One region of the Kitasatospora sp. YST-16 genome, then DNA from elsewhere that is predicted to be linked to it. Evidence: riboswitches for the same ligand, from Rfam matches in the RefSeq annotation. Region 1 holds a riboswitch; each other region holds the start of a gene.
The links. A riboswitch is a leader RNA that binds a small molecule or an ion and turns the genes downstream of it on or off. The one in region 1 is predicted to bind cobalamin.
Positions count from the first base shown of each region.

Region 2: another riboswitch for cobalamin. It lies ahead of OU787_RS24440 (cobalamin biosynthesis protein); the one in region 1 lies ahead of metE (5-methyltetrahydropteroyltriglutamate--homocysteine S-methyltransferase).
Region 3: another riboswitch for cobalamin. It lies ahead of OU787_RS04180 (HoxN/HupN/NixA family nickel/cobalt transporter); the one in region 1 lies ahead of metE (5-methyltetrahydropteroyltriglutamate--homocysteine S-methyltransferase).
Region 4: another riboswitch for cobalamin. It lies ahead of OU787_RS21065 (ribonucleoside-diphosphate reductase subunit alpha); the one in region 1 lies ahead of metE (5-methyltetrahydropteroyltriglutamate--homocysteine S-methyltransferase).

Region 1 is NZ_CP113837.1:345,878-350,841, forward strand. Features, by position in the region: gene OU787_RS01630 (DUF3152 domain-containing protein) at 1-307, opposite strand, end outside; gene OU787_RS01635 (DUF1330 domain-containing protein) at 551-877, shown strand; gene OU787_RS34510 (MarR family transcriptional regulator) at 910-1,173, opposite strand; gene OU787_RS01645 (hypothetical protein) at 1,066-1,320, shown strand; gene cobF (precorrin-6A synthase (deacetylating)) at 1,380-2,141, shown strand; cobalamin riboswitch at 2,210-2,447, shown strand; gene metE (5-methyltetrahydropteroyltriglutamate--homocysteine S-methyltransferase) at 2,592-4,910, shown strand.
Region 2 is NZ_CP113837.1:5,385,226-5,390,189, reverse strand. Features, by position in the region: gene OU787_RS24455 (helix-turn-helix domain-containing protein) at 1-294, opposite strand, end outside; gene OU787_RS24450 (VOC family protein) at 406-774, opposite strand; gene OU787_RS24445 (MarR family winged helix-turn-helix transcriptional regulator) at 838-1,296, shown strand; partial or broken gene OU787_RS34875 (hypothetical protein) at 1,350-1,460, shown strand; cobalamin riboswitch at 1,652-1,782, shown strand; gene OU787_RS24440 (cobalamin biosynthesis protein) at 1,814-2,752, shown strand; gene OU787_RS24435 (cobyric acid synthase) at 2,874-4,424, shown strand; gene OU787_RS24430 (putative cobaltochelatase) at 4,460-4,964, shown strand, end outside.
Region 3 is NZ_CP113837.1:908,150-913,113, forward strand. Features, by position in the region: gene OU787_RS04170 (helix-turn-helix domain-containing protein) at 1-524, opposite strand, end outside; partial or broken gene OU787_RS04175 (EamA family transporter) at 647-1,487, shown strand; gene OU787_RS04180 (HoxN/HupN/NixA family nickel/cobalt transporter) at 1,495-2,604, opposite strand; cobalamin riboswitch at 2,635-2,846, opposite strand; gene OU787_RS04185 (DUF6445 family protein) at 2,928-3,620, opposite strand; gene OU787_RS04190 (Fpg/Nei family DNA glycosylase) at 3,705-4,511, opposite strand; gene OU787_RS04195 (helix-turn-helix domain-containing protein) at 4,589-4,964, opposite strand, start outside.
Region 4 is NZ_CP113837.1:4,578,194-4,583,157, forward strand. Features, by position in the region: gene OU787_RS21060 (ribonucleotide-diphosphate reductase subunit beta) at 1-691, opposite strand, end outside; gene OU787_RS21065 (ribonucleoside-diphosphate reductase subunit alpha) at 691-3,105, opposite strand; cobalamin riboswitch at 3,279-3,405, opposite strand; gene OU787_RS21070 (GNAT family N-acetyltransferase) at 3,497-3,991, opposite strand; gene OU787_RS21075 (helix-turn-helix domain-containing protein) at 4,267-4,964, shown strand, end outside.

The sequences.
Region 1 (4,964 bases):
CCCGCTGGAAGGTGCGGGTGCCGTCGGCGGACCAGCCGCGGCGGACGTCGGCGAGCACCGCGTCCACCTCGGCCGCGAACTGCTCGGGCCGCTCGGCCAGCCCGTCCTCCGCCCGCACCTTGTACCGGTACGCCTTCCCCCCGGTACCGGCGGGCTCCGTGCCGCCGCCCGCCGTGGTGAACGCCATCGGCGCGGACGCCGCCGGTGCGGCCGGGCGCCGCCACGGGTGCCAGACGGCCAGGGCGGCGACCACCGCCAGGGCGAGCAGGGCGGCGAGCGCCGGTTTCGGCTTGAGGTGTCGGAGCATCGTGGAGCAGCGGCTTTCTGACGTGTGCTGACGGCGGTCACCGGACGGGTTCCGGTCCGGGCCCCACTCTGCCAGCCGCCGATCAACAGATGATCAACAGGGACGGACGCGAGTGGGGGCGCCGGTACGACCGGTGCGGCCGCGCGGGTCTGCCGATACGTGACTGATTCGGCCGCCCGCCCTCGCCGCCTACCGTCAAAGACGTCAGCCGGAACACCCCACGACACCCCACGGGAGCAGCAGATGACCGCCTACGCACTGGCCCAGGTCCACTCGGTGGAGTTCGGCCCCGACATCGTCGAGTACCTCGAGCGCATCGACGCCACCCTGGACCCCTTCGGCGGACGGTTCATCGTCCACGGCGGCAAGTCCGAGACGGTGGAGGGCAGTTGGGGCCAGAGCGGCACGATCGTCATCGAGTTCCCCGACTACGCGCGGGCCCGCGCCTGGTGGGACTCGCCCGCCTACCGGGAGATCCTGCCGCTGCGCACCCGGCACATGGTCGCCGACATCGTCCTCATCGAGGGCGTCCCGTCCGGCTACCGCGGCGCGGACTCGCTCAAGCACTGACCCCGGCTCCGGCGGCGCCCTCGGCCACCGGCCTACCCGGAGCCGGAGCCGGAGCCGGTATCGGAGCCGGCGTCGGTGTCGGGGCGGCGTTCCACCAGCTGCCGGTCCACCAGCTGGTCGAGGACGGCCACGATGTTGCAAGCGTCCATGGCGACGAGTTCGGCCAAGAGCCGCTGGACCGTGTCGCCGTGCCGGTCCAGGGCGACCAGGACGGCGTACTGACCCTGGGTCAGCCGGCGCTCGCCGAGGAAGGTCGTCCAGGAGCGGGCGGTGAGGGAGCCCAGGCGGGCCAGCAGGAAGCCGGTGCCGCGTTCGAAGGCCGGTCGGCTGCCGCGTTCGGCGTTGAAGACCTGCAGGCGGCCGGGCCGGGCGGGCCGGCGCCGGGCGAGGTGGAGGGCTGGGCGTTCGGCGCGGGCGCCCGGCCGGGCATCTCCGCGCCCTGATCCACCCTGCGGCGGGCGCGGTGCGGGGGCGGGCGGCGGCGGAAGGCAGAATCGCGGGTATGCGCACTCTTCTCGTCATCGGCATCGGCGCGGGCGACCCCGACCACCTCACCCTGGAGGCGGTCAAGGCGTTCGGCCGCACCGACGTGTTCCTGCTGCTGGACAAGCCCGCCGAGCGGCAGGACCTGATGCGGCTGCGGCGGGACATGATCGCCGAGCACGGCCGCCCCGGACACCGGGTGGTCGAGCTGGTCGACCCGGCCCGGGACCGCACCGCGGCGGCGTACGCCCAGGCGGTGGAGGAGTGGCGGGAGCGGCGGGCGGACCTGGTGGAGCGGGCGGTGGTCGAGGAGGTGCCGGACGGCGGGACGGGTGCGCTGCTGGTGTGGGGCGACCCGGCGCTGTACGACAGCGTGAGTGCCGTGCTGGACCGGATCCTGGCGCGCGGGCGGACGGAGTTCGCGTACACGGTCGTCCCCGGCATCAGCAGCGTCTCCGTGCTGGCGGCCCGGCACCGCACCACGCTGACCCGCACCGCGCGGCCGGTGCGGATCACCACCGGGCGGCGGCTGGCGGCCGAGGGTTTCGGGCCCGGCGCGGAGGACACGGTGGTGATGCTGGACGGGCAGGCCGCGTTCGCGGAGATCGACCCCGCGGGCGTGCACATCCACTACGGCGCCTACCTGGGCACCGGGGACGAGATCCTGGTCGCCGGTCCGCTGGCCGAACTCGCCGACCGGATCGTCGAGTTGCGGGAGGAGGCGCGCGAGCGCAAGGGCTGGATCATGGACAGCTACCTGTTGCGCCGCACCGACGGCTGACCGGCTCCCGCCCGACCCACGGACCGGGCGGATCCCGGACTTCGCGCCGGAATCCGTCCGGCCCGTTCTAGACTGGCGACGCGACTGGTTCGCCCCGTCCGCCAGGCGGGGCGTCGTAAGAGGGAACCCGGTGACGCCTTGACTGGCCAGTCCGGGACTGCCCCGCAGCGGTGAGCGGGAACGACCGCCGTCATACGCACTGGGCCCGGGAGGGCTTGGGAAGCGACGGCCAGTAGGTGCCCGGGAGGCGTCAACTCCCCGGGTGTGCCCGCGAGTCCGAAGACCTGCCCGTTGCCCGGGTGCGACCCGTTCGCGTCCGGTAGCCGGTGACCTCGAGGGCGGGTCGGCACGGACACCAGGCGGGCCGCACCGGCCTCCGCCCGGTCTCGCCACCCCCGCGCGCCCTCCTGTGCACCGGTTCCAGGATCAAGGCTCGCGAGGAGAGTCCCCTTGACTACGACGTCCGTCGCCGCGGCGACCGTCCACGGATACCCCCGCCAGGGCGGGAACCGGGAACTGAAGAAGGCGATCGAGGGCTACTGGAAGGGCACCGTCACCGCCGACGCGCTGCGCTCCACCGCCGCCGACCTGCGCTGCGCCAACTGGCGGCAGCTGGCCGGGGCCGGGATCACCGAAGTCCCCACCGGTGACTTCTCGTTGTACGACCACGTGCTGGACACCACCGTCGCCGTCGGCGCCGTCCCGCCCCGGCACCGGGACGCGTACGCGGCCGACCCGCTGGCCGGCTACTTCGCGATGGCGCGCGGCACCCAGCAGGCGCCGCCGCTGGAGATGACCAAGTGGTTCGACACCAACTACCACTACTTGGTGCCCGAGTTGGGGCCGGGCACGGTCTTCGCCGCCGACTCCGCCAAGCAGGTCGGCGAGCTGCGCGAGGCGCTCGGCCAGGGCTACCGGGCGCGCCCGGTGCTGCTCGGCCCGGTCACCTACCTGCTGCTCGCCAAGCCCGCACCCGACGCACCGTCCGGCTTCGAGCCGCTGACCCTGCTGGACCGGCTGCTGCCGGTGTACGCGGAGCTGCTGGCCGACCTGCGGGCGGCGGGCGCCGAGTGGGTGCAGCTCGACGAACCCGCGCTGGTGCAGGACCGCAGCCCGGCCGAACTGAACGCCGCCGCCCGCAGCTACCGGGACCTCGGTGCGCTGACCGACCGCCCGAAGCTGCTGGTGGCCTCGTACTTCGACCGGCTCGGCGAGGCGTTGATCACCCTGGCCAAGGCCCCGGTCGAGGGCCTGGCGCTGGACTTCACCGGACCGGCGGCGGGCAACCTGACCGACCTGGCGGCCGTCGGCGGCCTGCCCGGCAAGCGGCTGGTCGCGGGCGTGGTCGACGGCCGCAACGTGTGGATCAACGACCTGGAGAAGTCTCTCGCCACCCTGGGCACCCTGCTGGGCTTGGCCGACACGGTGGACGTCGCCCCCTCCTGCTCGCTGCTGCACGTCCCGCTCGACACGGCCGCCGAAAGGGAGTTGGACCCGCAGATCGGTCGCTGGCTGGCCTTCGCCCGGCAGAAGGCCGCCGAAGTGGCGCTGCTGGCCCGCGCCCTGCGCGACGGCACCGGCGCCGTCACCGCCCAACTCGCCGCCAACCGCGCCGACCTGGCCTCCCGTACCGCCTCCCCGATCACCCGCGACCCGGCCGTCCGGGCCCGCGCCGCGGCCGTCACCGAGGCCGACCTTCGCCGCGGCGCCCCCTACGCCGTCCGCGCCGAAGCCCAGCGCGCCCGGCTCCAGCTGCCGCCGCTGCCCACCACCACCATCGGCTCCTTCCCGCAGACCACCGAACTGCGCACCGCCCGCGCCGAGTTGAACGCCAGGCGGATCGACGCGGCCGACTACCGCAAGCGGATGGAGGCCGAGGTCCGCGAAGTGATCGCCTACCAGGAGCGGGCCGGGCTGGACGTGCTGGTGCACGGCGAACCCGAACGCAACGACATGGTGCAGTACTTCGCCGAACAGCTCACCGGCTACCTCGCCACCCGGCACGGCTGGGTGCAGTCCTACGGTACCCGCTACGTGCGGCCGCCGGTGCTGGCGGGCGACATCTCCCGTCCGCAGCCGATGACCGTCGACTGGTACCGCTACGCGCAAGGCCTCACCGACCGCCCGGTCAAGGGCATGCTGACCGGTCCCGTCACCATGCTGGCCTGGTCGTTCGTCCGCGACGACCAGCCGCTCGCCGACACCGCCCGGCAGGTCGCCCTCGCCCTGCGCGACGAGGTCACCGACCTGGAGGCCGCCGGCGCCGCCGTCATCCAGGTCGACGAGCCCGCGCTGCGCGAGACCCTGCCGCTGCGCCGCGCCGGGTGGCCCGCCTACCTGGACTGGGCGACCGACGCGTTCCGGCTCGCCACCTGCGGGGTGCGCGCCGACACCCAGGTGCACACCCACATGTGCTACGCCGAGTTCGGCGACATCCTGCGTGCCATCGAGGAGTTGGACGCGGACGTGATCTCGCTGGAGGCCGCCCGCTCGCACATGCAGGTGGCCCGCGAGCTCGCCGAGGCGGGCTACCTCGCCGAGGTCGGCCCGGGCGTGTGGGACATCCACTCCCCGCGCGTGCCCTCCCCCGAGGAGGCGCTGCGCCTGCTGCGGGCCGGACTGGCGGCGATCCCCGCCGAGCGCCTGTGGGTCAACCCGGACTGCGGCCTGAAGACCCGCGGCTGGCCCGAGACCCGGGCTTCGATCGACAGCCTGGTCACGGCCGCCCGCACCCTGCGCGCGGAACTGCAGAACCGGCGGATCGACTGACGAGGCACCGGTCCGGGCGGGCAGGCACACCGCCTGCTCGCCCGGGCCGGCCGG
Region 2 (4,964 bases), 5.0 Mb from region 1:
GTCCTGGGTGAGCTCGCGGGCGATCCGGTGGTCGCGCAGGGTGGCCGGGGCGGTGCCCATCAGCCGGGCGGGCGGGCACCACAGGGTGCGGGCGAGGGCGGTCAACTGCTCCTCGGTGGGCGGGAGCAGGCCGTCCTCCCAGCCGAGGACGTGCCCGGGCAGCAGCCGCACGCCGTGGGCGGCCAGCCCGTCCGCGACCTGCTCGACCGTCAGGCCGAGCGCGGTGCGGTGGGCGCGGGCGGCGGCCGGGGAGAACGGCACCGGCGCGGGGGCCGGCGGCTGTCTGCGTCGCATGCCTGCCGACGCTAGGCGCGGGGGGCGGTCGGGCCACAGCCGCGGATGGCACGAAACGGGGGCGCGGCCGGGGCGGGGCGGTTGGGCGAACCGACGACCGGGGCGGGCGGGTCAGGCGCGGTCGTGGAGGGTGATGTGGTAGCCGTCGGGGTCGGCGAAGGTGAAGGTCCGGCCGAAGGGGCCGTCGACCGGTGCGGAGACGATGGGGTGGCCGTCGGCGGCGAGGGCGTCGTGGACGGCCTGGACGTCGGTGGCGTGCAACCAGAGCGCGGTGCCGAGGCCGGGCCGGGCGGCGGAGTCGAGGTCGGTGCCGGGGACGAGGTCGCGGAGGGCGAACGCGATCGGCCGGGTGGTGAAGACGACGGCGTGCGGGGGGCCGGCCGGCGAGCGGACCAGGCCGAGGTAGTGCCGGTAGAACGCCTGCGCGGCGTCGAGGTCGCGGACCTGCAGCGAGATGAAGTCGGGGCCGGTGACGGGCATGGCGGTGTTCCTCTCCTCTGTGTCAGATTCCTGACACGGATCAACGTATGTCAGACTTCTGACATGAGTCAAAGCGGCGGCGGCATCGATCTGGACACCTCACTGGGCTACCTGCTGAAGGAGGCTTCGAGCGTCCTGCGCTCGGCCATGGAGGAGGTGCTGCGGCCGCTCGGCATGACCGTGACGCACTACTCCTGCCTCGAACTGCTGGCCCAGCGGCCGGGCATGTCGAACTCCGAACTGGCGCGCGGCGCGTTCGTGACCCGGCAGTCGATGAACGTGCTGCTCCAGCACCTGGAACGGGAGGGGCACGTGGTCAGGCCCGCGGCGGCGCCGGTCGGGAAGGCCCTGCCGGCCCGGCTCACGCCCCGCGGGCGGCGGAGCCTGGAGAAGGCGAGCGCGGCGGTCCGCTCGGTGGAGGTCAGGATGCTGGCCGGGATGACCGCGGCCGAGCAGGCGGACGCGCTCCGGAGCCTGCGGAGCATGATCCACTCCCTGCGCGGGGGAAGTGCCGACGGCTGAGCCGGCGGCGCCGATCGGGTCCTCGACTGCCGCTGGGACAAGGCCGGTTGAGGATGCGGCGGCGACGGGAGGGAGGAGACCGGCTGCGGGGCGACGGCCGTGGACGACGGCGAGCGCGGCGGATCACCACGCCGGTGCACGGCGTCCGGTCCCGGGAGGCGGTGGCCTGGCAGAACACCGCGTACAACCAGCCGTCTCACCCGGGCTTCTTCTCTCGGCGACGGCGTGCCGACCGCGCCGCGGCCCGCCGTGCACCCGCCCTGACCTGGCACCTTGCCCCGCGGTGGCCCCGGTGGCCGCATGTGACCAACCACTCCACCCGCTCGGTTGACTGCCCCGAACCGGGCGTGGTGGGATCTTCGGGCCAAACGGAGGCAAGCAGAGGAAGCCGGTGCGAGTCCGGCGCGGTCCCGCCACTGTGACCGGACCACCCCGCGCGGGGGTGACCGGAAGTCAGGAGACTCTGGCCCCCGTTCCGTCGATCCAGGGCGCGGACCCTGAGTGAGGACACGACGCCATGGGGGCTGCCCCGTACCTGGTGGGCGCGGCCGCGGGATACCTCGCGGACGCCCGGCTCGGAGACCCCCGGCGCGGACACCCCGTCGCCCTGTTCGGCACCGCCGCGGCCCGGCTGGAGCGCCGCCTGTGGCGCGACCACCGCGGGGCCGGGGCGCTGCACACCGCGCTCGCCGTCGGCGCGGTCGCGGCCGGGGCGGCGCTGGCCGTCCGGGCCGCCCGGCGCTCCCCCGTCGCCACCGGGGCGCTGGCCGCCGGGGCCGCCTTCACCGTGCTGGGCGGGACGTCGCTGACCCGGGAGGCCACCGCGATCGGGCGTTCGCTGGCGGACGGCGACCTGGCCGCCGCGCGCGAGCGGCTGCCGCACCTGTGCGGGCGCGACCCCTCGGGCCTGGACGAGCAGCAGGTGGCCCGGGCGGTGGTCGAGTCGGTCGCCGAGAACACCGCCGACGCGGTGGTCAACGCCCTGGTGTGGGGCGGCGTCGCAGGCGTGCCGGGGCTGCTGGCGTTCCGGGCCGTCAACACGCTGGACGCCATGGTCGGGCACAAGTCGGCCCGCTACCGGCGCTTCGGCTGGGCCGCGGCCCGGCTCGACGACGTCGCCGGGTGGCCGGGGGCGCGGCTGACCGCGCTGCTGGCCGTCGCCGCGTCCGGCGCGCCCGGGCGGGCCTGGCGGGTCTGGCGGCGGGACGGCTCCGCGCACCCGAGCCCCAACGCGGGCCAGGCGGAGGCCGCGTTCGCGGGGGCGCTGGGCGTGCGGCTGGGCGGCACCCTGCGGTACGGCGAGCGGGTCGAGCACCGGCCGGTGCTGGGCGCGGGCCTGCCGCCGGTCGGCCCGGCCGACATCGAACGGGCCTGCCGCCTCTCGCGCCGGGTCGGCGCGCTCGCGCTGGCGGCCACGCTGGCCCTGCGGGCGCTGGGCGGACGGCGACGCAGGTGACCCCGCCGCGGTGCGGGCTGATGGTGCAACTGACAGTGATGGCACGGGACTTCGGCATGCCGCCGTCCGCCGCGTGCGGTTCCGCGAGCCCCGGTCGGGGCGTCTCGAAAGGAGTTCGCCGGTGAACGGCGCGCTGCTGGTGGCCGGTACGACCTCGGACGCCGGGAAGAGTGTGGTGACGGCGGGGATCTGCCGCTGGCTGGCCCGGCAGGGGGTGCGGGTGGCGCCGTTCAAGGCGCAGAACATGTCGCTGAACTCGTTCGTGACGGTCGACGGGGCGGAGATCGGGCGGGCGCAGGCGATGCAGGCGCAGGCCGCCGGGGTGGCGCCGGAGGCGGCGATGAACCCGGTGCTGCTGAAGCCGGGCGCGGACGGGCGCAGCCAGGTGGTGCTGCTGGGGCGGGCGGTCGCGGAGGTCGGGGCGCTGGACTACCGGGAGCGCAAACCGGTGCTGCTGGAGCGGGCGCTGGAGTGCCTGGCGGACCTGCGCTCGCGCTTCGACGTGGTGGTGTGCGAGGGCGCGGGCTCCCCGGCGGAGATCAACCTGCGGGACCGGGACATCGCCAACATGGGCCTGGCTTCGGCGGCCCGGCTGCCGGTCGTGGTGGTCGGGGACATCGACCGCGGCGGGGTGTTCGCGTCGATGTTCGGGACGCTGGCGCTGCTGTCGCCGGACGACCAGGCGCTGATCGCCGGCTGGTTCGTCAACAAGTTCCGCGGTGACGCCCGGCTGCTGGCGCCGGGCCTGGAGATGCTGCGGCAGCTGACGGGGCGTCCGGTGCTGGGGACGTTCCCGATGCTGCCGGGCCTGTGGCTGGACGCGGAGGACTCGCTCGGCCTGGCGTCGGTGGCGTCCCGCCCGGCGGCGGGCGGGCCGGCGGGCGCTCAGGTGCTGCGGGTCGCGGTGGTGCGTTTCCCCCGGCTGTCGAACTTCACCGACGTGGACGCGCTGGCCCAGGAGCCGGGCGTGCTGGTGCGCTGGGCGACCCGCCCCGAGGAGCTGGCGGACGCCGACCTGGTGGTGCTGCCCGGCACCCGGGCCACCGTCGCGGACCTGGCCTGGCTGCGCGCGCAGGGCCTGGCCGGGCCGCTGGCGGCCCGGGTCGCGGCGGGGCTGCCGGTGCTGGGGGTGTGCGGCGGCTACCAGATGCTGGGGCGGGAGATCGTCGACGCGGTGGAGTCGAAGTCGTCCGGCCCGGTGGCCGGCCTGGGGCTGCTGCCGACCCGGGTGGTGTTCGGCGCGGACAAGGTGCTGGCCCGGCCGTCGGGGGTGGCGCTGGGCGAGCCGGTGGAGGGCTACGAGATCCACCACGGCGTGGTGGCGGTCGAGGGCGGCGAGGTGTTCGTCGCGGACGCCGCCGGGCGGGCGCTGGACGGCTGCCGGAGCGGCTCGGTGTGGGGCACCACCTGGCACGGGCTGCTGGAGAACGACGCGTTCCGCCGGGCGTTCCTGGCCGAGGTGGCCCGGGCCGCCGGGCGCTCCTTCGTCCCGGCGCCGGACACCTCGTTCGCCGCCGCTCGCGAGCGGCAGCTCGACGCACTGGGCGACCTGGTGGCCGAGCACGCCGACACCGACGCGCTGTGGAAGCTGATCGAGAACGGGGCACCGGCGGGTCTGCCGTTCGTGCCGCCCGGGGCCCCGGCCCCGCTGGAGAGGGGAAGTGCCAAGTGACCGAGGCCCGTTATCCGTTCACGGCGATCGTGGGCATGGACGACCTGCGGCTGGGGCTGCTGCTGAACGCGGTCTCGCCGGCCGTGGGCGGGGTGCTGGTGCGGGGCGAGAAGGGGACCGCGAAGTCGACGATGGTGCGGGCCCTGGCGGGGCTGCTGCCGTCGATCGGGGTCGTGGCGGGCTGCCGGTTCGCCTGCGACCCGGCGGCGGTGGACCCGCAGTGCCCGGACGGGCCGCACCGGGGCGCGGACCGGGGCGAACGGCCCGCGTTCCTGGTGGAGTTGCCGGTCGGCGTGTCCGAGGACCGGGTGGTCGGCTCGCTGGACCTGGAGCGGGCCCTCGCCGAGGGCGTGAAAGCGTACGAGCCGGGGCTGCTGGCGAAGGCGCACCGCGGGGTGCTGTACATCGACGAGGTGAACCTGCTGCAGGACCACCTGGTGGACCTGCTGCTGGACGCGGCCGCGATGGGGCGCTCGTACGTGGAGCGCGAGGGCGTGTCGGTGCGGCACGCGGCCCGGTTCCTGCTGGTCGGGACGATGA
Region 3 (4,964 bases), 560 kb from region 1:
TCGCCGTCGTTGCGGTAGCCGTGGGCGGTGCCGGCCTCGTAGGAGGCGGTGGAGCCGGCCGGGACGAGGTGGTCGCGGCCGTCCAGGGTGAGGGTGAGGACGCCCTCGTCGACCCGGGCGATCTCGACGGTGCCGGGCGGGTGCGGGTCGGAGTCGTGCCTCTCGCCGGGCTGCAGGTGCCAGGACCACAGCTCCAGCGGGCCGGGGGCCTCGGTGCCGCCGAGCAGGGTGCCGCTGCCGCCGCCGGGGCCGGTCCACAGCCGGACGGCGTCCTCGACGGGGACGATCCGGACGGCGGCGGAGGCGTCGTAGTCGAGCAGCCGGGCGATCGAGACGCCCAGCGCGTCGGCGAGCCGGACCACGGTGCCGATGCTGGGGTTGGTGCGGGCCTGTTCGATCTGGACGACCATGCCGCGGCTGACCCCGGAGCGGGCGGCCAGGGCGTCCAGGGTGTGGCCGCGTTCGAGGCGCAGCCGTTTGAGGTTGCGGGCGAGGGCCTGGGTGACGAGATCGGCGTCCGGCACGGGCAGTCCAATATTCTGGTTGGGGCAGTGCAGTGGGTTGAACTATGCTGCGGCGGCATCGACAGATCCACCGACTGTACTGCGAGGTCCACCATGCTGTCCGCCTCCTGCTCCGCCGCCCCGTGAGCGCCGCCTTCGCGCTGCTCGCCAGCCTGCTGTGGGGCGTCGCCGACTACGGGGGCGGGGCGATCACCCGGCGGCTGCCCGCGCTGACGGTGGTGGTGCTCTCGCAGACGGCCGCCGCCGCGGTGCTCGCGGTGGCGGTGACCGCCACCGGCGGGTGGGGCGGGGCCGGGCCTCTGGTACGCGGTGCCGGCGGGCGTGATCGGGCCGTTCGCGCTGCTGGCGTTCTACCGGGCACTGGCGCTCGGGCCGATGGGCGTGGTGTCGCCGCTGGCCACCGTCGGCGTGCTGGTGCCGATCGGGGTGGGCCTGTTCCTCGGCGAACGGCCGGGCGCCGTCCAGGGGTCGGGGATCGCGGTGGCGGTCGCCGGGGTCGCGCTGGCGGGCGGCCCGCAGCGCGGCGGGCCCGCGGTGGGGCGGCGGGTGCTGGTGCTGACGCTGGGCGCCGCGTTCGCCTTCGGCGCGGTGCTGGCGCTGGTCGCGCACGCGGGGGCGGGCGGCGCGCTGCTGCTGACGCTGTGCGCGCAGCGGCTGACCAACGCGGTGGTCGGCGCCGGGATGCTGGCCGCGCAGGCCCGCCGGCAGTCGCTCGAACTGCGGGCGGGCCTGCGCGAGTTGCCCGCGCTGACCGCCGTCGGGGTCGCCGACGTGGCCGCGAACGGCCTGTACGCGGCCGCCTCCTACCTGGGGTCGGTGGCGGTGGCGGCCGTGCTGGCCTCGCTCTACCCGGTGGTCACCGCGCTGATGGCGCGCGGCCTGCTGAAGGAGCGGCTGCTGCGGGTGCAGGTGCTCGGCGCGGGCCTCGCGGTGGCCGGGACGCTGATCCTGGCCACCGGTTGACGCACCGTCAGGACGCCCGCGCGAACGTCCGGGAGCGCTTGGCGATCCGCCAGTAGCCGATCGCGGCGGCCCAGACCACCACGAACAGGCCGACGATCACGAAGCCGACGTTGTCCAGGCTGAGGCCGGCGATCCAGCCGGTGACCGGGTCGGCCAGGTCGAACTTGTCGTGCAGCACGGCGACCAGCTCGATGGTGCCGATCACGAAGGCCACCGCGATCGACAGCCCCGTGATGGTCAGGTTGTAGTACACCTTGCGGACCGGGTTGGAGAACGCCCACTGGTAGGCGAAGTTCATGAACGTGCCGTCCAGCGTGTCGAACAGGCTCATCCCGGCGGCGAACAGCAGTGGCAGGCAGACCACCGCGTACCAGGGCAGCCCGGAGGCCGCGCCGGAGCCCGCCATCACCATCAGGGTGACCTCGGTGGCGGTGTCGAAGCCCAGGCCGAGCACCATGCCGACCGGGAACATCTGGCCGGGACGGCTGATCGAGCGGGTGGCCCGGTTCAGCAGCCGGGCCAGGAAGCCCCGGGCCGCCAGGTGCTTCTCCAGCTCGGCCTCGTCGTACTGGCCCTCCCGCATCGCCCGGAACACCCGCCAGATGCCCAGCAGGGCGACCAGGTTGAGCGCCGCGATCAGGTAGAGGAAGGCGCCGGACGCGGTGGTGCCGACGGTGCCCAGCACCCGGTGGGTGGTGGAGTCCTCGTCCATCAGGGTGCCCGCCAGCGCCGCGCCGCCGGCCACCAGGGCGGCCATCAGCACCACCATCGAGGAGTGGCCGAGGGCGAACCAGAACCCGACCGAGACCGGGCGGCGGCCGTCCGCCATCAGCTTGCGGGTGGTGTTGTCGATCACCGCGATGTGGTCGGCGTCGAAGGCGTGCCGCATGCCCAGGGTGTACGCGGTGAGGCCCAGGCCGACGCCGAACACCTGGGTGCCGACGGCGTAGTGGTGCGGCGCGACCAGGAACAGCAGCGTCCCGAACGCCACCGCGTGCATGGCCAGGATCACCGCCATCAACCCGGCCGTGCGCAGGGTGTCCTCGCGCCGCCAGCGGAAGGAGGGAAGGGGGGAGCCGGGATTGTTCCCGGGCAGGGTCGATTCGGGCGCGGTCATCCGCGTTCACGCTCCAGCACCTCGTGGATCACTTCGTGAGATGCCGTGGCCGGTCTCCTGGCTGACGGGGTGTTGCGCGCCGGCTCCCGGCCTTCCCGGCCGCGAGCGGCCAGTGGCACGGGGTGGGAGCCGACGACTCCCCGATCACAGTGGCGAGGGCCGCTCCGGACTCCTGCGACCGAACACTCTCGTGACGGTCGCAGTGCACCGGCTTCCCGAACACCACGGCCCGCCCACCGTAGGCCCGGCGCGGGTGCGGCGGCAAGGGCGCGTCCGGTCCGGTGGCGTAGATCACGCCTGGTCAGGGCCGCGCTGACGGAGGGTCAGGCCATCCAGAAGAAGACGCAGGTCATCCGCTTCTCCGCCAGCGTCGCCCCGTGGTACTCGGTCGCGGTGTGGATCAGGTTGGCGGTGTAGAGCAGCAGCCGGTTGTAGCGGTGCGGGACGGCCAGGTCCTCGGTGAAGGAGTCCGGCGGGACGAAGCGGGTGCCGAGGGCGTCCACCAGGTTGTTGTGCGGGGCGACCACGCTGTTGCCGCCGAGCCGGCCGCCGGGCAGGCTCTGCCGGTAGAAGCTGGTGCCGCAGCGCTTGGGGACGGTCGGGTTGAGGTAGAGCACGGCGGCGTAGCGGCACAGCGAGCGCGAGTCGGTGTGCGGGCGCGGCTCGCACTCCCCCGCGCCCACCACCTGCACGCAGTTGTGGTTGAAGGTGCCGCCCTCGGCCTCGCCCAGCGCCCAGATCCGCTCCGCGCCGGTGGCCTCCCGGACCAGCTTCTCGACCTGCGCCAGCTCCTCCGGCTCCAGCCCGGGCATCGCCCGCAGGCCCGGCCAGGACTCCGGCCGGTGCGGGTAGCCCTCGTCCCAGTCGGTGCGCGCCAGGTGCCGGGCGCGCACCGCGTCCGGGTCCGGGAGGACGTCGTCCAGCACCCAGTAGTCACGGCCCCGGGTGGGCTTGCGGTACGGCAGGACCGGGAGCGCCGGGGTGGGACGCGGCCCCTGGAACGGGAGAGCGGGCATGGCCCCGACAATAGGAGCGCCGTTCCGGGGCCTCGCCCAAGACCGGGTCAACCTTGCGTCAAGGCTTGCCGTGGTGACGGGGCGTCAGGACTGCTGGCAGCGCGGGCACCAGAACAGGTTCCGGGCCGCCAACTCCTCGGTGCGGACCGGGGTTTCGCAGACCAGGCAGGGCTGGTCGTGCCGCCGGTAGACGTACACCTCGCCGCCGTGGTCGTCCACCCGCGGCGGGCGGCCCATCGCCTCCGGGGTGTGCTCGGGGCGGACGGTGTCGATCCGGCCGGCGGCCACGCCGTCGCGCATCAGGGCCACCAGGTCCGTCCAGATCGCGTCCCACTCGGCGCGGGACAGCTCGCGGCCGGGGCGGTGCGGGCTGATGCCGAGCCGGAACAGCACCTCGGCGCGGTACACGTTGCCGACGCCGGCCAGCACCTTCTGGTCCATCAGCAGCGCGGCGACCGTGCTGCCGCTGCGGGAGATCCGCTGCCAGGCCGCGTCGCCCGCCTCGCCGGGGCGCAGCGGGTCGGGGCCCAGGCGGCGGTGGACGGCCGCCTTCTCGGCGGGGGTGAGCAGCTCGCAGGCGGTCGGGCCGCGCAGGTCGGCGTAGCCGCTGTCGTTCACCATCCGCAGCCGGACCTGGCCGACCGGCGCCGGGGCCTCGCCCGCCCCGAAGTCGTACTTCCCGTACAGCCCCAGGTGCACGTGCAGCCAGTGCTCGCCGAAGCCCAGGAACAGGTGCTTGCCGTGCGCCTCCGCCTCGTCCAGCACCCGCCCGTCGATCAGCGCGGCCCCCTCCGCGAAGCGCCCCTGCGGGCTGGACACCCGCACCGGGCGCCCTCCGAACAGCTCGTCGTTCTCCCTGGCCAGGCGGTGGATCACATGCCCCTCGGGCACCGGCGGTCAACTCCTCGGTCGTGGTGGTGGCGAGGAGTCCATTCTCCCAGGCCGCTCGGACAGCCCGGGCCGCCGCCTCAGAGGGCGGTGGCGGCTTCGCACAGGGCGGCCAGCTCGGCCAGCGCCAGGGCGGTGAAGTCCTGGCCGGGGCGGGCGGTCCAGGCGGCGAGGGCGGTGCGCAGGGCGAGCAGGGCGAGCTCGGCGGTGAGGCCGGCGGCCGGGTCGGGGGTGCCGCGCTCGCGCAGGGCGGCGGTGAGGGCGGTGGCGAGGGCCTCGCGCTTGAGCAGCTCGCGCTCGGTCAGCTCGGGGTTGGCGGCGACCACCTGCTGGCGCTCGCGGACGGCCCCGTGGCGCTCGGCGGTGAAGGCGCGCTCCCCGGCGGCGGCCAGCGCGGCCTCGACGGCCTGCCGCGGGCCCGCCCCGGGCGGGGTGGCGGCGACCGCGTCGGTGAGC
Region 4 (4,964 bases), 4.2 Mb from region 1:
CGCGGACGGTGTCGACCACGGAGAACGCGAAGTCCATGTGCATCGACTCGTCGCGGAACACCCAGTTGGTGCCGGTGGCCAGGCCGTGCAGCAGGCCGCGGCTGCGGAACCAGTACACGTAGGCGAAGGCGCCGTAGAAGAACAGGCCCTCGACGCAGGCCGCGAAGCAGATCAGGTTGAGCAGGAAGGCCCGGCGGTCGTCCTTGGACCGCAGCGAGTCGATGTGGTCGACCGCGTTCATGTACTTGAAGCAGAACTGGGCCTTCTGCGCGATGGAGGGGATGTTCTCCACCGCGGCGAAGGCGGCGTTGCGGTCCTCCGGGTCGGGCAGGTAGGTGTCCAGCAGCGTCAGGTAGAACTGGACGTGCACGGCCTCCTCGAACAGCTGCCGCGACAGGTAGAGGCGGGCCTCGGGGGAGTTGATGTGCTTGTAGAGGCTCAGCACCACGTTGTTGGAGACGATCGAGTCACCGGTGGCGAAGAACGCGACCAGCCGGCCGATCATGTGCCGCTCGCCCTCGGAGAGCTTGGCGAGGTCGGCGACGTCGGAGTGCAGGTCCACCTCCTCCACGGTCCAGGTGTTCTTGATCGCGTCCCGGTACCGGTCGTAGAACGACGGGTAGCGCATCGGACGCAGCGTCAGCTCGAAGCCCGGGTCGAGCAGCATCTTCTTCTGGTCTTCGGAGCTCATTACTGGCAGGCCTCGCAGGACTCGGGGTTCTCCAGCGAGCAGGCGATGGCGTCCTGCTCGGCCTGGGAGAGGGAGGGGGTCTGCACCGGGACGGGGGCGGCGGTGCGGGCGGCTCCGGACGCGGCCTGGGCGATCCGGGTCGCCGGGCGGGAGCGCAGGTAGTAGGTGGTCTTCAGCCCGACCTTCCAGGCGTAGGAGTACATCGAGGAGAGCTTGCCGATGGTCGGCGCCGCCATGAACAGGTTCAGCGACTGGCTCTGGTCGATGTACGGCTGCCGGGCTGCGGCCAGGTCGATCAGCGCGCGCTGCGGCAGCTCCCACGCCGTGCGGTACAGCGAACGGACCTCCTGCGGCAGCCAGTTGAACTCCTGGATGGAGCCGTTGGCGTCGCGCAGCGCGTCCCGGGTGGTCTGGTCCCAGACGCCCAGCTCCTTGAGCTCGCGCACCAGGTACGGGTTGACCTGGAGGAACTCGCCGGACAGGGTCTCGCGCTTGAACAGGTTGGAGACCTGCGGCTCGATGCACTCGTATACGCCGGCGATGGACGCGATGGTCGCGGTCGGGGCGATGGCGAGCAGCAGCGAGTTGCGCAGGCCGACCTCGGCGATCCGGGCGCGCAGGGCGTCCCAGCGCTCGGCCCACTGCGGGTTCGCGGACTCGAAGTGGTCGACGTGCAGCTGGCCGCGGGCGGCCCGGGTCTCGCCGTACGCCTCGTGCCGGCCGAACTGCTCGGCCAGGTCGGCGGAGCGCTCGTACGCGGTGAGCATGATGCGCTCGGCGATCAGGGTGGAGAGGGCGACCGCCTCGGCGGAGTCGAAGTCGATCCGCAGCTGGAAGAAGACGTCCTGCAGGCCCATCACGCCCAGGCCGACCGGGCGCCAGCGGGAGTTGGACGTCCCGGCCTCGGTGGTCGGGTAGAAGTTGATGTCGATCACGCGGTCCAGGAAGGTCACCGCGGTGCGGACGGTGGCGTCCAGGCGGTCCCAGTCCATCGCGTTCAGCAGGTCGGCGGCGGTGGCGCCGGGGGCGACGTGCGCGCCCAGGTTGACCGAGCCGAGGTTGCAGACCGCGGTCTCCGAGTCGTCGGTGACCTCCAGGATCTCGGTGCACAGGTTCGAGGAGTGCACCGTGCGGCCCGGCAGCGCGGTCTGGTTGGCGGCCCGGTTGGAGGCGTCCTTGAAGGTCATCCAGCCGTTGCCGGTCTGCGCCAGGGTGCGCATCATCCGGGCGTACAGGGTCTGCGCGGGGATGGTGCGCACGGCCTTGCCCGCCAGCTCGGCCTTCACGTACGCCTCGTCGAACTCGGCGCCCCACAGGTCGACCAGCTCCGGCACGTCCGCCGGGGAGAACAGCGACCAGTCGGCGTTGGCGTTGACCCGGCGCATGAACTCGTCCGGGATCCAGTGCGCCAGGTTCAGGTTGTGGGTCCGGCGGGCCTCCTCGCCGGTGTTGTCGCGGAGCTCCAGGAACTCCTCGATGTCGGCGTGCCAGGTCTCCAGGTACACGCAGGCCGCGCCCTTGCGCCGGCCGCCCTGGTTGACCGCCGCCACGGAGGAGTCCAGGGTGCGCAGGAACGGCACGATGCCGTTCGACTGGCCGTTGGTGCCGCGGATCAGCGAGCCGCGGGAGCGGATCCGCGAGTAGGACAGGCCGATGCCGCCGGCGTGCTTGGACAGCCGGGCGATCTGCGCGTACCGGTTGTAGATCGAGTCCAGGTTGTCCAGCGGCGAGTCCAGCAGGTAGCAGGAGGACATCTGCGGGTGCCGGGTGCCGGAGTTGAACAGCGTCGGGGAGCTGGTCAGGTACTCCAGCCGGCTCATCAGGGTGTACAGCTCGGCGACCTCGCGCACCGACTCCTCGGTCGTCCCGACCGCCAGGCCCGCCGCCACGCGGAGCAGGAAGTGCTGCGGGGTCTCGACCACCTTGCGGGTGATCGGGTGGCGCAGCAGGTAGCGGGACTGCACGGTGCGCAGGCCGAAGTACTCGAAGCGGTCGTCGCCCGCCTCGTCCACCAGCGAGTCGAACAGGTCGGCGTGCTGCGCGACGAACGCGGCGGTGGCGTCGCCGATCAGGCCCTCGGCGTGGCCCACGGCCACCGAGGAGGAGAACGAGGTGACCTGCTGGGTCGCGGCCTCGTCGCGGATCTCCAGCGCCAGCAGGCGGGCGGCCAGCTTCGAGTACTGCGGGTCCTCGGCGATCATCGACGCGGCGGCCTCCACGGCCAGCCCGCGCAGCTCGGCGAAGTCCGAACCGGCGTGGCGGCCGCGCAGCGCGGCGGCGGCGACGTGGCCGGGGTCCACCTGGGGGAGGTCGGTGCTGCGGTCGGTGAGCAGCCGGAGCAGCGCCGCACCGGGATCGGTGAAGGCGTCGGCGGATCCCTGGGACGGCAGGGTGACTGAGGCGGCGACGGTCAAGGCGCACTCTCTCCTGTGGCGGCGGCGGACGTGGCTCGGGTGTCCGGGACCGCACGCGGCCAGGGGAGGGCAGCACGAAGGAACGAGAACGCGTTCCGGCGCGCCGAAGACCACCCCCGGTCCGCCCGCGAGACCGGACGGCAAAGCTGTGCTGCATGGCGTCTGCGGGGATGCCGTGTCGCACACCGTCGGCAGGTCCTCGGACTGCGCGGGCGTCGCTGCAGCCCGCTCACCGTTGCGGGGCAGTCCCGGACTTCCACCGGGTTCCCCTGCGTCGACAGCGAGAGTGAGCATACATGTTGTGGTGGCTGGATCTGGAAGCACCAGATGTAGTAGCGCGTGTCGCGTCGGCGGCGCCGCGCGTAGACAACGAAACTGCCCGGGAACCGCCTCAGAACCGCATCGTGTAGACCCACAGGTCCATTCCGGGCGCCGCCGACCAGTCCCGCCCGGGGGTGCGGACGAAGCCCAGCGCGTCGTAGATCCGGTGCGCGGCGGTCATCGACGGCCGGGTGGAGAACGCCATCCCGGCCAGTCCGAGTTCCCGGCTGCGCCCGATCGCCGCCGCCACCAGCGCCCGGCCGACGCCGCGGCCGCGGGCCGCCGCGCCGACCGCGAGCATCCGGATCTCGCCCTCGCCGGGCCCGGCGACGTCCGCCCACGCGGTGCCGCCGGGCGCGAAGGTCACGCAGCCGAGCACGGCTCCCGCGTCGTCGACGGCGACCAGGAGCTCGGCCTCCCGGTCGCGGCGGGCGGTGTCGCGCAGGAGGCCGACGTACGGGGAGTCGGGGCGGGTGTGGCCGTCGCCGACGAAGGCCTCGACGCTGACCTCCCCGGCTCCGGCGAGGTCGCGCTCCAGGGCGCGGCGGACGGTCGGGGAGTGCATCCGGACAGTGTGCCGGACGGCCTCCGGCGGGGATCGGCCAGGTCCGGGTCGAAGGGGTAGCCGGTCGGCCGGTGCACGGCGTCGCGGCCGGTCCGGCCGTTGCGGTCCAGGTCGCGGCCGACCAGGACGCCGAGGAGTCCGAAACTGCCGATGAGGCCCAGCAGGGCGAGCGCGGTGGTCATGCCTCCACTGTCCCGGCGGGCCGGGGCCGCCACGAGTGGCAGGAACGCACCATTGCCACGAAATCCTGCCACTGCCATCCTGGCCCGATGCGGATGCTGAACAACGTCGCCGTCGTCGTGCTGGAAGAGATCCACCCCTTCGAACTCGGGGTGGCCTGCGAGGTGTTCGGCCTGGACCGGAGCGAGTCCGGCCTGCCGGTCTACGACTTCGCCCTGGTCGGCGACCGCCCCGGCCCGATGCGCACCCACGCCGGCTTCACCGTCGACGTCCCGCACGGCCCCGAACGGATCGCCGAGGCCGACCTGGTGATCGCCACCGCCACCGGCATCCGCACCCACTACCCCGAGGCGCTCTGCGCGGCGCTGCGGGCCGCCCACGACCGCGGCGCCCACCTGCTGTCGATCTGCTCCGGCAGCTTCCTGCTCGGCGCGGCCGGCCTGCTCGACGGCCGCCGCTGCACCACCCACTGGCGCTACGCCGACCTGATGGCCGAGCGCTTCCCGCTGACCACCGTCGAACCCGGCGTGCTGTACGTCGACGACCACCCGGTGATCACCTCGGCCGGCACCGCCGCCGGCATCGACGCCTGCCTGCACCTGGTCCGCAAGGTGCAGGGCGCCGAGGTGGCCCGGGAGATCGCCCGCCGGATGGTGGTCGCCCCGCACCGGGACGGCGGGCAGGCCCAGTTCATCAACCGCCCGGTGCCCGAGGGCGGCGGCGAGTCGCTGGCCGGGGTGCTGGAGTGGATGCGTCGCCACCTCGACCGGGAGACCGGCGTCGACCAGCTCGC